Regions from separate parts of the Streptomyces sp. WMMC1477 genome, predicted to be linked through region 1. Evidence: riboswitches for the same ligand, from Rfam matches in the RefSeq annotation. Region 1 holds a riboswitch; the other holds the start of a gene.
The links. A riboswitch is a leader RNA that binds a small molecule or an ion and turns the genes downstream of it on or off. The one in region 1 is predicted to bind glycine.
Positions count from the first base shown of each region.

Region 2: another riboswitch for glycine. It lies ahead of gcvP (aminomethyl-transferring glycine dehydrogenase); the one in region 1 lies ahead of gcvT (glycine cleavage system aminomethyltransferase GcvT).

Region 1 covers NZ_JAPZBD010000003.1:4,319,718-4,327,501, reverse strand. Annotated here, with positions in the region: gene O7609_RS19430 (enhanced serine sensitivity protein SseB) at 1-795, opposite strand, end outside; gene O7609_RS19425 (AAA family ATPase) at 899-1,570, opposite strand; glycine riboswitch at 1,799-1,917, shown strand; glycine riboswitch at 1,918-2,033, shown strand; gene gcvT (glycine cleavage system aminomethyltransferase GcvT) at 2,061-3,206, shown strand; gene gcvH (glycine cleavage system protein GcvH) at 3,321-3,701, shown strand; gene glyA (serine hydroxymethyltransferase) at 3,732-5,006, shown strand; gene O7609_RS19405 (L-serine ammonia-lyase) at 5,184-6,566, shown strand; gene O7609_RS19400 (hypothetical protein) at 6,609-6,791, opposite strand; gene O7609_RS19395 (NADPH-dependent FMN reductase) at 6,921-7,607, opposite strand; gene O7609_RS19390 (glycerol-3-phosphate dehydrogenase/oxidase) at 7,752-7,784, opposite strand, start outside.
Region 2 covers NZ_JAPZBD010000003.1:5,446,782-5,454,565, reverse strand. Annotated here, with positions in the region: gene gcvP (aminomethyl-transferring glycine dehydrogenase) at 1-2,146, opposite strand, end outside; glycine riboswitch at 2,337-2,434, opposite strand; gene O7609_RS23830 (PRC-barrel domain-containing protein) at 2,600-2,980, shown strand; gene O7609_RS23825 (DNA polymerase IV) at 2,893-4,410, opposite strand; gene O7609_RS23820 (MerR family transcriptional regulator) at 4,475-5,074, opposite strand; gene O7609_RS23815 (bifunctional nuclease family protein) at 5,273-5,746, opposite strand; gene ftsR (transcriptional regulator FtsR) at 5,826-6,581, opposite strand; gene O7609_RS23805 (FHA domain-containing protein) at 6,606-7,382, opposite strand; gene O7609_RS23800 (DUF881 domain-containing protein) at 7,548-7,784, opposite strand, start outside.

The DNA of each region.
Region 1 (7,784 bases):
CTCGCGGAGCCAGCCCACGACCGGGTCCTGCGGGGCTGCGTCGAGGAAGACGAGCTGCACGGGCCAGCGCACCGCGTGCACGCCCAGGACCCCGGCCACGGCGTCGTGGGTGGCCTGCCGGGCCTCGGGCTCCAGCAGGTCCAGCTCGACGCCGACGAACAGCGCGGGCGGGTCGCCCTCGGCGCTGGCCAGCCCGCGGCGGGCGCTGTGGATCTGGGGCAGAGCGGCGAACTGGGCGGCGACGGCGGAGAGGAAGTCGACCGGATCGTCCTGCCAGTCCGGCTCGAAGAGGCGCACCCGGGCGCCGCTCGGCGTGCCGGGGACGCCTTCGGTTCCGCCCTCGCGGCACAGCAGCGCCACGGCCTCGGGCGGCAGGGGGGCGCCGACGACGCCCTCGGGGTTGATCGCGACGCCGACGTGCGGGGGCAGGCCGCGGGCGAACTCCCGGGCCGGGACGACGGCGAAGTTCATCGGCACCCGCACGCACTGGTGGAACTGCTGCTCGGAGCTGTAGACGGGCACGAAGACCGCGCCGCCGTCCAGCTCGATCGTCGGCAGGTCCACGTCACGGCTGTCCGGGCCGCCGCCCTCCGGCAGCGGCACCCACAGGCTGCTGCGCCCCAGGACCTCCATCAGCCGGGCCCCGGCGCCGGGGCTGCCCACGGCGGCCGCGAGCGTCTCCTCCAGTTCGTTGCCGGGCCAGCCGCCGCCGTGCCCGGGCCCGGAGTGCGGGGGTGGCGCTGGAGCGTGCGGCGTCCCCGGCCGGGGCTGCCCTGACTGCGGCGGAACGGTCATGGCTGCACCTTACTGTCGGCGTCCCGCGGCCCCGGCGGCAGGCGGGTGATCTTCGGCCTCCGGGTGCGCGGCCCGGCCACCGGGGCTCCCCGGTGCCCCGGAATCAGTCGCGAGGGCCGTGCAGGGCGTCGGTGTAGGAACGGTCGACGATGAGCGCCGCGTCGCAGGCCACGGGCAGGCGGCCCGCCTCCAGCTCGGCCAGCAGCCTGCCCGTGGCACGCCGGTGCCGTGCGAAGGCGTAGGGGGAGACCGTCCGGCCGCGTTCGGCCTGTCCGTCCAGCGCGGTGCCGGGGGACACGTCGAGGACGACCAGGTGCAGCCGCACGCCGCGCCGCCGTGCGTCGCGGGCGAGCCAGCGCCGCACCCAGGGGAGGTTGCCGCAGTCGTGGACGACCACCCCCGAGCCGCCGGCGAGCGCGCGGCGCAGCCGCCGGTAGTGGTCGATCCGCACCGCGGGGCGGTACAGGGCGTACGGCAGCCAGCGCGGCACGCGGCGCTCCCACAGCTCGCGGACCTCCTGCGAGTCCACCGCGACGGCGTCCTCGGAGCGCGCCGTCAGGGCGCGGATGAGGGTGGACTTGCCGCTGCCGGGCAGCCCGGAGACGACCACCCGGTCGCCGCCGGGGAAGGTCACGGGGAGCGCGCGGGCCGGGGCCCGCAGATCCCGGACGGTGGCGGGGACGCGCTCACGCGGGGGCGCGGCAGGCTGCCGCGGCACCCCGACCACGGCGGGGCAGGGCTGGGCTGGGCCGAACCCGGGTTCGTTCCGGATCATGCCGCTTCTCCCTCCCGGGGCCCCGCGCTCGGCGCGGCGCTCCTGTGCGGCCCTTCCTGTACAGCCTTCCCTACGCAGCATCTCCTATGATGACCGCCCGCCACGCTGCGGTTCCCTCCGGCTACGGTGCGACCCGAACGCGGACCTTTTCCCGCGGGCCTCACGGGTGGCTGGTTCGGGCACGATTTCGCGTGCAATGATGTGCCCGCGAACTTCATACCGGCCGTTCGAGCACGCGCGGGAGAGTCTCCGCATTCTGGTCACCGGGGCACCGGTCGCCGGATGGGGGGCGCCGAAGGAGCAAGTCCTCCCTTGAATCTCTCAGGCCCCGATACCGCGCGAGCGAGGCAGATCTGAAAAGCGGGCGGGCTCCGGATCTCCGGGCCGTCCCACCGAAGGTGCAAGCCGTGGCCCGAATGGGCCTGCGGCGAACCTCTCAGGTTCCGATGACAGATGGGGAGGACGTGTCCGCCCTGCCTGGGAGCCCTGAATGTCTGACGCCCTGCCTGAGAACGCCCAGCCCCGACGAACCGCCCTCGACGCCGTCCACCGCGCGCTGGGGGCGACGATGACCGACTTCGCCGGCTGGGACATGCCGCTGCGCTACGGCAGCGAGCGTGACGAGCACCACGCCGTCCGCACCCGCGCCGGTCTCTTCGACCTCTCCCACATGGGCGAGATCACCGTCACCGGCCCGCAGGCCGGTGAACTGCTGGACCACGCCCTCGTCGGCTTCCTCTCGGCGCTGAAACCGGGCCGCGCCCGCTACACCATGATCTGCGACGAGAACGGCGGCATCCTGGACGACCTGATCGTCTACCGGCTGGCCGAGGACGCCTTCATGGTCGTGGCCAACGCCTCGAACGCCCAGGTCGTGCTGGACGCGCTGACCGAGCGGCAGGCCGGGTTCGACGCCGCCGTGCGGGACGACCGGGACGCCTACGCGCTGCTGGCCGTCCAGGGCCCGAAGGCCCACGGCATCCTCGCCTCGCTCACCGACGCCGACCTGGAGGGCCTGAAGTACTACGCCGGGCTGCCCGGGACCGTCGCCGGGGCGTCCGCGCTCATCGCCCGCACCGGCTACACCGGCGAGGACGGCTTCGAGCTGTTCGTCGCCCCCGAGCACGCGGAGAAGCTGTGGCAGGCCCTGCTGGGGGCCGGGGAGGGCGAGGGCCTGGTGCCCTGCGGCCTGTCCTGCCGCGACACCCTGCGTCTGGAGGCGGGCATGCCGCTGTACGGGAACGAGCTGACCCGCGCCACCACGCCCTTCGACGCCGGTCAGGGCCGGGTGGTGAAGTTCGAGAAGACGACGAACGGGGGCCGCTTCGTCGGCCGCGAGGCCCTGGAGGCCGCCGCTTCGAGGGCCGCCGCCGCCCCGCCGCGGGTGCTGGTCGGGCTGGTGGCCGAGGGCCGGCGCGTGCCCCGCACGGGCTTCACCGTGGTCGCCGCCGACGGCACGCCGATCGGCGAGGTCACCTCCGGCGCACCCTCCCCCACCCTGGGCAAGCCGATCGCCATGGCCTACGTGGACGCCGCGCACGCGGCGCCGGGCACGACGGGCGTGTCCGTCGACATCCGCGGCAAGCAGGAGCCGTACGCCGTCGTGGCGCTGCCCTTCTACAAGCGGGAACGCTGAGCGTCGCACCGCTCACCGCTTTTTCCCCCTTCCCCCGTCCCCCTTTCCCCCCTCGGCCTGTGCCACCTTTCCCCTGTGCCACCCGCCCCACCGTCATCCGGGAGAATCCACACCATGAGCAACAATCCTGAGCAGCTCCGTTACAGCAAGGAGCACGAGTGGCTGTCGGCCGCCGAGAACGGCGTCGCCACGGTGGGCATCACCGAACACGCGTCCAGCGCCCTCGGTGACGTCGTCTACGTCGACCTGCCCGAGGTGGGTGACACCGTGACCGCCGGCGAGACCTGCGGTGAGCTGGAGTCCACGAAGTCGGTCAGTGACCTGTACTCGCCGGTCAGTGGCGAGGTCGTGGAGGCCAACCAGGACGTCGTGGACGACCCGAGCCTCGTCAACAGCGCGCCCTTCGAGGGCGGCTGGCTCTTCAAGGTGCGCGTCACCGGCGAGCAGGACGACCTGCTCTCGGCGGACGAGTACACCGCGTACACCGCCGGCTGATCCCCTCCCGACCCGGACGGACACATTTCCATGTCGCTTCTGAACAGTTCCCTCCACGAGGTGGACCCGGACGTCGCCGCCGCCGTCGACGCCGAGCTCCACCGCCAGCAGTCCACCCTGGAGATGATCGCCTCCGAGAACTTCGCTCCGGTGGCGGCCCTCGAAGCCCAGGGCTCGGTCCTGACCAACAAGTACGCGGAGGGCTACCCGGGCCGCCGCTACTACGGCGGCTGCGAGCACGTCGACGTCGTCGAGGACATCGCCCGGGAGCGGATCAAGGCGCTGTTCGGCGCCGAGGCCGCGAACGTCCAGCCGCACTCCGGCGCCTCCGCCAACGCGGCGGCGATGTTCGCCCTGCTCAAGCCCGGCGACACCATCATGGGCCTGGACCTGGCCCACGGTGGCCACCTCACGCACGGGATGCGGATCAACTTCTCCGGCAAGCTCTACAACGTCGTCGCGTACCACGTGGACGCTGAGACGGGGCTCGTCGACATGGAGGAGGTCGAGCGCCTCGCGCAGGAGCACAAGCCCAAGCTGATCATCGCGGGCTGGTCCGCCTACCCGCGGCAGCTGGACTTCGCCGCCTTCCGCCGGATCGCGGACGCCACCGAGGCGCTGCTCATGGTGGACATGGCGCATTTCGCGGGCCTGGTCGCGGCCGGGCTGCACCCCAATCCGGTGCCCTACGCCGACGTCGTCACCACCACGACGCACAAGACGCTCGGCGGCCCGCGCGGTGGCGTGATCCTGTCCAGGCAGGAGCACGCCAAGAAGATCAACTCCGCGGTCTTCCCCGGTCAGCAGGGCGGTCCGCTGGAGCACGTCATCGCGGCCAAGGCGGTCTCGTTCAAGATCGCGGCGAGCGAGGAGTTCAAGGAGCGCCAGGAGCGTACGCTGGCGGGGGCGAAGCTGCTCGCCGAGCGGCTGACCCGGCCGGACGCCGTCGAGGCGGGCGTCGCGGTGCTCTCCGGGGGCACCGACGTGCACCTCGTGCTGGTCGATCTGCGCGACAGCGAGCTCGACGGCCAGCAGGCGGAGGACCGGCTGCACGAGATCGGCATCACCGTCAACCGCAACGCGGTGCCCAACGACCCGCGTCCGCCGATGGTCACGTCGGGGCTGCGCATCGGCACCCCGGCGCTGGCCACCCGCGGCTTCGGCGAGGACGACTTCCGCGAGGTCGCCGACGTCATCGCCGAGGCGCTGCTGCCGGACTTCGACGAGGCCAAGGCCAAGGCGCTCGCCGCCCGGGTGACGGCGCTCGCCGAGAAGCACCCGCTGTACCCGGGTCTGGGCAGGTAACCCGGACCCGCCGGGACGCCGCACGGCACCCCGTGCGGCGTCCCGGCGCCACCGTCCGCACAACGCTCCACCCACGAGCGTGGGGCACCGCCCGAGCTCCCCGGCACCGCCGAACACCTCCCGGCGCCGTCCGGGGAGCCGGGAAGATCCCCCGTACCGGGAAAGGGAGTCCGCCCCATGGCCATCTCCGTCTTCGACCTGTTCTCCATCGGCATCGGCCCGTCCTCCTCGCACACCGTCGGCCCGATGCGCGCGGCACGCATGTTCGCCGGCCGGCTGAAGAACGACGGGGTGCTGGCGCAGACCGCCTCCGTCCGCGCCGAGCTCTTCGGCTCGCTCGGCGCGACCGGGCACGGCCACGGCACGCCGAAGGCCGTCCTGCTCGGCCTGGAGGGCCACTCCCCCCGCACCGTGGACGTGGCCCGGGCCGACGCCTGGGTGGAGCGGGTGCGCAGCGAGCGCGCCCTGCGGCTGCTCGGCACCGAGATAGGCGACGCGCACGAGATCGCCTTCGACGCCGACACCGATCTGATCCTGCACCGTCGGCGCTCCCTCCCCTACCACGCCAACGGCATGACCCTCTTCGCCTACGACGCCGAGGGCCGGCCTCTGCTGGAGAAGACCTACTACTCGGTCGGCGGCGGCTTCGTCGTCGACGAGGACGCGGTCGGCGAGGACCGCATCAAGCTGGACGACACCGTCCTGCGCTACCCGTTCCGAACCGGCGACGAGCTGCTGCGGCTCACCCGCGAGACGGGTCTGTCGATCTCCGCGCTGATGCTGGAGAACGAGAAGGCGTGGCGCACCGAGGAGGAGATCCGGGCCGGGCTGCTGGAGATCTGGCAGGTCATGCGGGAGTGCGTGGCGCGCGGCAGCACGCAGGAGGGCATCCTGCCCGGCGGGCTGAAGGTGCGCCGCCGGGCCGCGACGACGGCCCGCCAGCTCCGTGCCGAGGGCGACGCCCAGGCGCACGCCATGGAGTGGGTGACCCTCTACGCGATGGCGGTCAACGAGGAGAACGCGGCCGGCGGGCGCGTCGTGACCGCCCCGACCAACGGCGCCGCCGGGATCATCCCGGCCGTGCTGCACTACTACGTGAACTTCGTCCCGGGCGCGGACGACGAGGGCGTGGTCCGCTTCCTGCTCGCCGCCGGCGCGATCGGCATGCTGTTCAAGGAGAACGCCTCGATCTCCGGCGCCGAGGTCGGCTGCCAGGGCGAGGTGGGCTCCGCCTGCTCGATGGCGGCCGGCGGCCTCGCGGAGGTGCTGGGCGCCAGCCCCGAGCAGATGGAGAACGCCGCCGAGATCGGCATCGAGCACAACCTGGGCCTGACCTGCGACCCGGTCGGCGGCCTGGTGCAGATCCCCTGCATCGAGCGCAACGGCATGGCGGCCGTCAAGGCCGTGACCGCCGCGCGGATGTCCCTGCGCGGCGACGGCCGCCACCACGTCTCGCTGGACAAGGCCATCAAGACGATGAAGGACACCGGCGCCGACATGAGCGTCAAGTACAAGGAGACCGCCCGCGGCGGCCTCGCGGTGAACATCATCGAGTGCTGAGCGGATGGCCCCTGACCAGCGCGTTCGCATCTTTCAGCGCTGTCAGGGCCACCTCTGCCCCTGCGAGCGGAAGGTCCCTGGAACCTTCCAGTCCTCGACACGGAAGGTCATCGCGTGGGAGACCCTCGCCGGATCGGACGGCGGGGCGAAGAACACACCCGGCTTGTCCGGCGTCGGCCCGCCGCCGGTGACCAGCAGCAGCCACGTCCCCGCCAGCCGCAGCACGACACTGGTGCCGCCTTACTCCCGGACGGACTCGGCGCCGACGACGTCCCGGTAGAAGGCGTGGGAACGGTCCAGGTCCCCGACGACCAGGATATGGGTCAGCTCCACACCGGAGGGGAACGCCATCCCTCAGCCCTCGGCGCGCAGTGTCACGGGGGCGTCGGAGCGGTCGCCGGGGAACTCGTACCAGCGGTGCCGGAGTGCGGGGTAGCGCACGTCGGCCTCGACGAGTTCGAGAAAGCAGTCCACCGTGGACGTGAGCCGCTCCTGCAGCCCCTGGTCGTGGAGGTCGCCGCTCTCCGCGAAGGCCTGATGCGCCTCGGCCAGGCTGAACATGTCCGGGTAGACACGCGCACCGAGATGCTCCAGTGGGACACGCAGCGCCCACAGGCCCCGGTTGCCCCCGACCAGCGAGGGAGAGGCGGAGACCAGGAGGGTCTGCTTGTCCTTGAACGGCTGTGGGCGGAACCGGGAGACCCAGTCCACGGCGTTCTTCACCACGCCGGGCACCGACGCGTTGTACTCGGGGGAGGCGATGACCATCGCGTCCGCCTGCCGGATCCGGTCGCGGAGCACCGCCGCCGGCTCCGGGGGCCCGTGGGCGGCCTCGTCGTCGCCGTCGTAGACCGGCAGGACGGTGTCACGGACGGTCGCGAACTCCGTTTCGACACCCCTCCGGGCGACGAGACGCGCCGTCAGACGGGCAAGGCGGGAGTTCACCGAAGCCTCGCGGGAGGACCCGGACAGCACGAAAACCCGCAGGGGCTCGTGGGACGAGCCGTCCGCGCCGTCGGGCGGAGCGGACGGTGACGTCATGCCGGCCCGCCCCTCCTGCGGGGCAACGGGGGTGTCTGGGCTCTCCACCTGCCGCAGCGTAGTGCTGGGCCGGGTGTCGCGGACACCCGCCACGCCGGACAGCGGCGCGGCTCCAGCAGGCCGTCAACTGCTCGCACACGACGCTCATCCGTCCTCCGTCAGGAGAGCGCGGGCGAC
Region 2 (7,784 bases), 1.1 Mb from region 1:
CGTGGGGGATGCAGAAGGTCTTGTGCAGGTTCAGGTGGGAGACGTCCGCGCCGAACTTGCCCGGGCGCGCGAGTCCCACCAGGGCGTTGAGGTTGGCACCGTCCACGTAGACCTGCCCGCCCGCCTGGTGCACGGCGGCGCAGATGTCGGAGATGTTGTCCTCGAAGACCCCGTGCGTGGAGGGGTAGGTGACCATGAGGACGGCCAGCTCGTCGCCGTACTGCTCGATCTTGGCGTGCAGGTCCTCGGTGTCGACGTCGCCGTTCTCACCGGTCTTGACGACGACGACCTTCATGCCCGCCATGACGGCGCTGGCCGCGTTGGTGCCGTGGGCCGAGGACGGGATGAGGCACACCGTGCGCTGCGTGTCACCGTTCGCCCGGTGGTAGGCGCGGACGGCGAGCAGCCCGGCCAGTTCGCCCTGGGAGCCGGCGTTCGGCTGGATGGACACCCTGTCGTAGCCGGTGACCTCGGCGAGCCGCTCCTCGAGCTCCCGGATGAGGGTGAGGTAGCCCCCGGCCTGCTCGACGGGGGCGAAGGGGTGGAGCGCCCCGAACTGCGGCCAGGTGACCGGCTCCATCTCCGTCGTCGCGTTGAGCTTCATCGTGCACGAGCCGAGCGGGATCATGCCGCGGTCGAGCGCGTAGTCCTTGTCGGCCAGGCGGCGCAGGTAGCGCAGCATCGCCGTCTCGGAGCGGTACCGGTGGAAGACGGGGTGGCTGAGGAACTCGTCGTCGCGCAGCAGGTCCGCGGGCAGCGCCGCCGCGCTGGTCTCGTCGAGCCGCGCCACGTCGGCGGTGACGCCGAAGGCCCGCCAGACCGTGGTGAGCTGCTCCCGGGTCGTCGTCTCGTCACAGGCGATGCCCACGTGGTCGGCGTCGGTGAGGCGGAGGTTGACGCCCCCTTCGCGTGCGGCGGCGACGATCTCCGCGGCGCGGCCGGGCACGTGCGCGGTCACGGTGTCGAAGAAGGCCTCCCGCGTGACCTCGACGCCGCCCTCGCGCAGGCCGGCCGCGAGCAGGGTCGCGTAGCGGTGCGTACGGCGGGCGATGTCCCGCAGCCCGTCGGGGCCGTGGTAGACGGCGTACAGCCCGGCCATGACCGCGAGCAGCACCTGCGCGGTGCAGATGTTGCTCGTGGCCTTCTCGCGCCGGATGTGCTGCTCGCGGGTCTGCAGCGCCAGCCGGTACGCCTTGGTCCCGTCCGCGTCCACGGAGACGCCGACCAGCCGTCCCGGCAGACTGCGGGCGAACTTCTCGCGCACGGCCATGAAACCGGCGTGCGGGCCGCCGAAGCCCATCGGGACGCCGAAGCGCTGGCTGGAGCCGACGGCGATGTCGGCGCCCAGCTCGCCGGGCGAGGTGAGCAGGGTGAGGGCCAGCAGGTCGGCGGCGACGGTCACGATCGCGCCGAGTTCCCGCGCCTGGGAGATCACGGCCCGCGGGTCCCGGACGGCGCCGGAGGCCCCGGGGTACTGGAGCAGCAGACCGAACACGCCGCGTTCGGCGATCTCGGCCGGGATGCCCTCGGACAGGTCGGCGACGACGACCTCGACGCCGGTGGGCTCGGCGCGCGTCTGCAGGACGGCGACGGTCTGGGGCAGGCAGTCGGCGTCGACCAGGTAGACGCCCTGCTTGACCTTGCCCACGCGGCGGGACAGGGCCATCGCCTCGGCCGCGGCGGTGCCCTCGTCCAGGAGGGAGGCCCCCGCCGTCGGCAGGCCGGTCAGGTCCGCGACGACGGTCTGGAAGTTCAGCAGAGCCTCGAGACGGCCTTGCGAGATCTCCGGCTGGTACGGGGTGTACGCGGTGTACCAGGCCGGGTTCTCCATGACGTTGCGCAGGATGACCGGCGGAGTGAAAGTGCCGTGGTAACCCAGGCCGATCATGGAGTCGAGCACCTGGTTGCGGTCGGCGAGCGAGCGCAGTTCGGCGAGCACGTCCGCCTCGGAGCGCGCGTCCGGAAGTCCGAGGCGCTCGGTGCTCTTGATGACGTCGGGCACGGCCGCGGCCGTCAGCTCGTCCAGCGAGCCGTAGCCGACGTGCGCGAGCATCTTCGCCTGCTCGGCGGCGTCGGGGCCGATGTGGCGCCGTTCGAACGGTGTGCCGCCCTCGAGTGCGGAGAGTGTGATGCGATCGGTGGTCATCTGCGGAGGCCTCCTGGTCTGTACGACCTGCGAGGGACACCACGGCGGGTGCCCGGACGGCCTCCCCCTCTGTCATCTCAACCTGAGAGTTTCACCGGAACCGCCCACAGGGGACGTCCGGCTTTCACCGTCGGTGAGGAGGGACCTGTGCACCGTGGCGCCCGCGGCCCGCCCTGCTTTCCAGAGTGACCTCGTCCGCACGGTACGTGTGCCTGAGAGATTCCGGGGAGGATTTGCTCCTTCGGCGCCCCCGGCACCTGCTCCGGAGGGCTCTCCCGCGCGGGGTCTACAGCCGCTTACGAGCCTACCAGCGGCCGGTCGAACGGCGACGGGCCGTCGGCTCGACTGGCCATTCCGCGCAATCTGTCCTTTGGTGGTGACAGGACCCGGTGACGGTGTGACGACCCAGGGGGCGGTCGGCCGGGCCACCACGTGTCATTCCATGGAGGAACCGTGCAGACCGACATCGACCCCCGCACCCTCATAGGGCGCAAGGCGTTCGACCGCGACGGCACCAAGATCGGCACCGTCGACGAGGTGTACCTCGACGACGCGACGGGCGATCCCGAGTGGGCGGCGATCCGGACGGGTCTCTTCGGACGCGACGCTTTCGTGCCACTGCGGCCGAGCGAGGTGGTCGAGGAGGCACTGCGGGTGCCCTACACCCGCACCCTGATCAGAGAGGCCCCGGACTTCGGGGTGGGACGGCATCTCTCGCCCGAGCAGGAACTCCAGCTCTACCACCACTACGGCCTGGACATCCCCTCCTCCGGCGAGCCGGCCCCGCCCTCGGAGGGCGAGGACTTCGGCCGGCTGGCGGGCGGGGACGAGTAGCCCGCGGGCCGAGCGTGGCCCGCGGGTGAGGAGACGCCCGCGGGCGTTTCGGCGTGCGAGGCCGTCGGCGCCAGGGGCAGCGGCTCGGCGCTCTCCAGCGCCGGGTCGTCCGCGCGGAGCGTCCGCACCCGCCCCGGAGGGGAGCCGGGCTCCTCGAACCGGACGGTGACGCGGCCGAGCCCACTGCCCTGCACCCAGCCGCGGCCGAGTTCGCGGTGCAAGACGTCCAGGCCGGGAAGCCATCGGCGGGCGCCGGGCGCGGGCTCCGGGGCCGCGGGGCCGGGGCCACCTGAGGGGACGGTCGGCTCACGGGTGCGCCCGTCCGCCGGCGTCGCGGAAGCGGCCTCCGGCCCGGCGGGAGCCGCCTGGGCGAACAGGTCCTCCTGCGTGAAGTCGGCCAGTCCGCTCACGCCGACACCGAGCAGCCGCACGCCCGCTGTGGTGTACACGGCGGCCAGCAGCCGCGCGGCCGCCTCGCGGATCACGACCGGGTCGTCGGTGGGGCCCCGCAGTGTCTCCGACCGGGTGAGCGTCGAGAAGTCGTAGCTGCGGACCTTGACGACCACCGTGCGGCCCGAGCGGCCGGCCGCCCGGAGCCGGGCAGCGCAGCGCTCGGCCAGCCGCCGAGTCTCCAGCTCGACGCGGGAGCGGTCGGTGACGTCGACGTCGAAGGTGTCCTCGACGGAGACGGACTTCGAGGCCCGCTCGGCCACCACGGGGCGCTCGTCGATCCCGCGGGCCATGGCGTACAGGCCGCTGCCGTGCGCCCGGCCCAGCAGCCGCAGCAGCTCGTCCTCGCCTGCCTCGGCGGCCTCGCCGACGGTGGTGATCCCGGCCCGGCGCAGGGTCTCCGCGGTGGCCGGGCCGACGCCGGGCAGCGTGCGCACGCTCAGGGGCGCGAGCAGCTGCCGCTCGGAGCCGGGCAGGATCGTCACCAGGCCGTCGGGCTTGGCCTGCTCGGAAGCGATCTTCGCGATCATCTTGGATCCGGCGAGGCCGACGGAGCCGCTGAGCCCCGTCGCCGCCCGGATGTCCGCCCGCAGCCGCCGGGCCGTCTCCTGGGCCGCGTGGGCGTCGGGCGGGGTGCCTCCGGCCTCCAGGTCGACGAAGGCCTCGTCGAGACTGAGCGGCTCGACCAGGGGGGACAGCTCGGCCAGCAGTGCCATCACGACGTCGCTCACCTGCCGGTAGAGGCTGAAGCGCGGGGTGAGGTAGGCGGCGTTGGGGCAGCGCCGCCGGGCCTGGCCGGTGGGCATGGCGGAGTGCACACCGAACCTGCGGGCCTCGTAGGAGGCCGTGGCCACCACGCCCCGGGGCCCGAGCCCGCCGACGACCACCGGCTTCCCGCGCAGGCTCGGCTTCGCCGCCTGTTCGACGGCGGCGTAGAACGCGTCCATGTCGAGATGGAGGATCGTCGGTGCGCCTCTCACACCACCGATGGTCCCGCACGGCACTGACACCCGGCCGACAAGGCGCGGAGGGCGTGCGGCCGCGTCAGACCGCGCGGTTGCGTCGCCGGGCCAGCTCGTCCTCCGGATGGTCTCTGACCAGGGTCTCCCCCGTGTCCAGACGCTCGGCGTGCAGCTGCGACAGCGCGGCCTCGACGTCCCGCCAGACGACGCCCACGGCGATGCCGAAGACGCCCTGACCGCCCTGGAGGAGGTCCACGACCTCGTCGGGCGAGGTGCACTCGTAAACCGTCGCGCCGTCGCTCATCAGGGTCATCTGGGGCAGGGCGTCCAGCTCCCGGCTGCGCAGGTGCTGTACCGCGGTACGGATGTTCTGCAAGGACACGCCGGTGTCCAGGAGCCGTTTCACGATCTTGAGGACGACGACGTCGCGGAAGCTGTACAGCCGCTGCGTCCCGGAGCCGGAGGCGGCTCGCACGCTCGGCTCCACGAGCCCGGTGCGTGCCCAGTAGTCGAGCTGGCGGTAGGTGATGCCGGCCGCCGCGCAGGCCGTCGGCCCGCGATAGCCGAGCCGCTCGCCCGCGGTACCGCTCACGGCGGCGGGTTGCTCGCCCACGGGCCGCGTGGCGGCTTCGTGAAGCGGAAACGGGCCGTTCGTGGCCTTGCCGTCGCCGGTGCTGGTCACGCCGACCCTCCATCCCTTCACGCCCCTGCGGTGACGCCGCCGGAACCTGCCTCCATGAAGGTAGGCAGTCACCCGGGGTGCGTCAACGATCGCCACACTCGGCATGCCGGGTGACAGTCATCCCAAGAGTGGTTTGGCCTGTTGCGGTACCGGGTACAGGCTGGGGCTGCTGCGAGGGCTGACCCCCGCACCGCACGCTCACTGGCTGCTGGTGCCGAAGTCCTCGGGCGAGATCTGGTCGAGGAACTCGCGGAACTTCTCCACCTCGTCCTCCTGCTCGTCCGGGATGGCGATCCCCGCGTCGTTCAGCACCCCGTCGCTGCCGTAGATCGGTGTACCGGTGCGCAGAGCGAGCGCTATCGCGTCGGACGGACGGGCGCTGACCTCCACCCCGCTGGCGAACACCAGTTCGGCGAAGAACACACCCTCCCGGAGATCCGTGATGCGGACGGCGGTGAGCTCCTGGCCGACTGCCTCCAGCACGTCCTTGAACAGGTCATGTGTGAGCGGGCGTGCCGGGGTCATGCCCTGCTGGGCGAAGGCGATCGCTGTCGCCTCCCCGGGGCCGATCCAGATGGGGAGGTAGCGGTCGCCTCCTACTTCGCGCAGAAGCACGATCGGCTGGTTGGAGGGCATTTCGACCCGGACACCCACGACGTCGAGCTCGTTCACATTGCAACCCTAGGCGCTGCGCCGCCGGTTTGGGTAGTCGGGCACCCCCGACCACGCCACACCGGGAGAAGTGAGCAGGTCACACCCGCTGCTCACGCAGCGCTGTCTGGACGAGGGTGGCGTGCAGCCGCACGGCCAGGGTCGCCAGCTCCCTGGCGGTGGCCTCAGCACGGGCGCGGGTGCGCGCGTCGCGATGCCGCCGCAGCGGCGCCACGACCTGCTCCACGAATCCGGCCTCCCGGTCGGCCGCGGCCTTGACGGACCGCAGGTGGCGGGGTTCGAGGCCGAACCGGCCCAGGTCCGCCACCAGGCGGGCCACCTCGACGGCCTCGGCGGGGTAGCCGCCGGTCCGCGCCGGTGCGAGCAGTCCGAAGGACTCCCACTCGGCGAGCTGCTCCTCGCTGATGTCGGCCGCCGCGAGCAGCTCGGACCGGCTCATCCGGCCGGCGTCGGGGGCGGCCAGCGGCGCCGCGGCACCGTCCAGCAGGTCACGTGGCTGGGCCGGGCCGGGCAGGCTTACCCGCTCGCCCCGGTCCATGGCGGCCACCTGCTCGCGGATGACCTTCAGCGGCAGGTAGTGGTCGCGCTGCATCCGCAGGACGAAGGCGAGCCGCTCCACGTCCCGCTCGCTGAACTTGCGGTAACCGGACGGCGTGCGCTGCGGTTCGACGAGGCCCTCGGACTCCAGAAAGCGGATCTTGGAGACCGTGACCTCGGGGAACTCCTCGCGGAGTCGCCCCAGCACGGCGCCGATGCTCATCGGCCCGTGCTCCGAGGGGCCGTCCTCCCCGGCGGTGGCGCCCGACGAGACGCCACCCGACGATGTGTGCAGCATGAACCTTCCCTGGCGGGTCGTGCGTCAGATACCTCGCTGGTGGGCGAAGAACACCAGGCGGAACTTCCCGATCTGCACCTCGTCACCGTTGCTCAGCGCAACGGAGTCGATGGGCTCACGGTTGACGTAGGTGCCGTTGAGGCTGCCGACGTCGGATGCCGTGAACGTGCCGTCCGCCGCACGCCGGAACTCCACGTGCCGACGGGAGACCGTCACGTCGTCGAGGAAGATGTCGCTCTGCGGGCTGCGCCCCGCCGTCGTCAGCTCGCTGTCCAGCAGGAACCGCGCGCCGGCGTTGGGGCCGCGGCGGACCACCAGAAGCGCGGACCCGGTCGGCAGGTTGTCGATGGCGGCGATCGCCTCGGGCGACAGCATCGGCGTCTGGCCCGTGGCCTCCGCGTCGTACGCCTCAAGCCCGCTGATCGAGATCGTCGACGTCGTCTCGGAGGGGCGCTCGCCGGCCGGGGCGCCGCCGCGCAGCGGGGCACCGCAGTTGGAGCAGAACCGGCTCGACTCGGCGGCCCGGCTACCACACCGTGAGCAGATCGGCACGCCGACCCCTCCACCCGCAGTTGAGGTTGATGGTGCCTGGGAACCTATGCGCGCGGCCGTGTCCTGGTCAACAGAAACCCCGCCCATCGCGGCGGAAGTACCACCATGCGGGGCATTCGGCTCAGGACGGAAGAGCGGGCGCTCGGCCTCGGCGGCAGGCGACTGCTCGCCCGCCGAACCGTGCTTCGGGGCACGGTGTGCGCCACCGGCGTCCTTGCGCTTGCCGAACAACTTCGAAAGAAAACTCACGGGCGATTCCCCTCGCACGAAACAGACCCGCCCGCGGGGCAGGACAGAGCCTTGATGCTCACACAGGCCACAGCGGACACCCGGACAACGTCCGCCGCAAGTAGACAGTTTCCCTCACCGGACGGCAGCCGGGCCCGCCGACCCCTGAAAAGGATCACCGGCACCTCACTGCGACGACGACCGACCGTGTTCGGGCCGCTGCGGAGGCACCACGGCGTCCACGACCACGTTCTCGGACGGGGTGATGGTGACCGTCGCCCCGTCACCCTGGAGGCTCTGGACCACTCCCCCGGGGATCTTGAGCGCCGGTTCGAGGTCCTGCGGGCGACCGATGACCTCGAAGACGTAGGGCGGTGAGACCGACTGTCCGTCGATGTTCACACCGCCCTCCGCGTTGGTGAA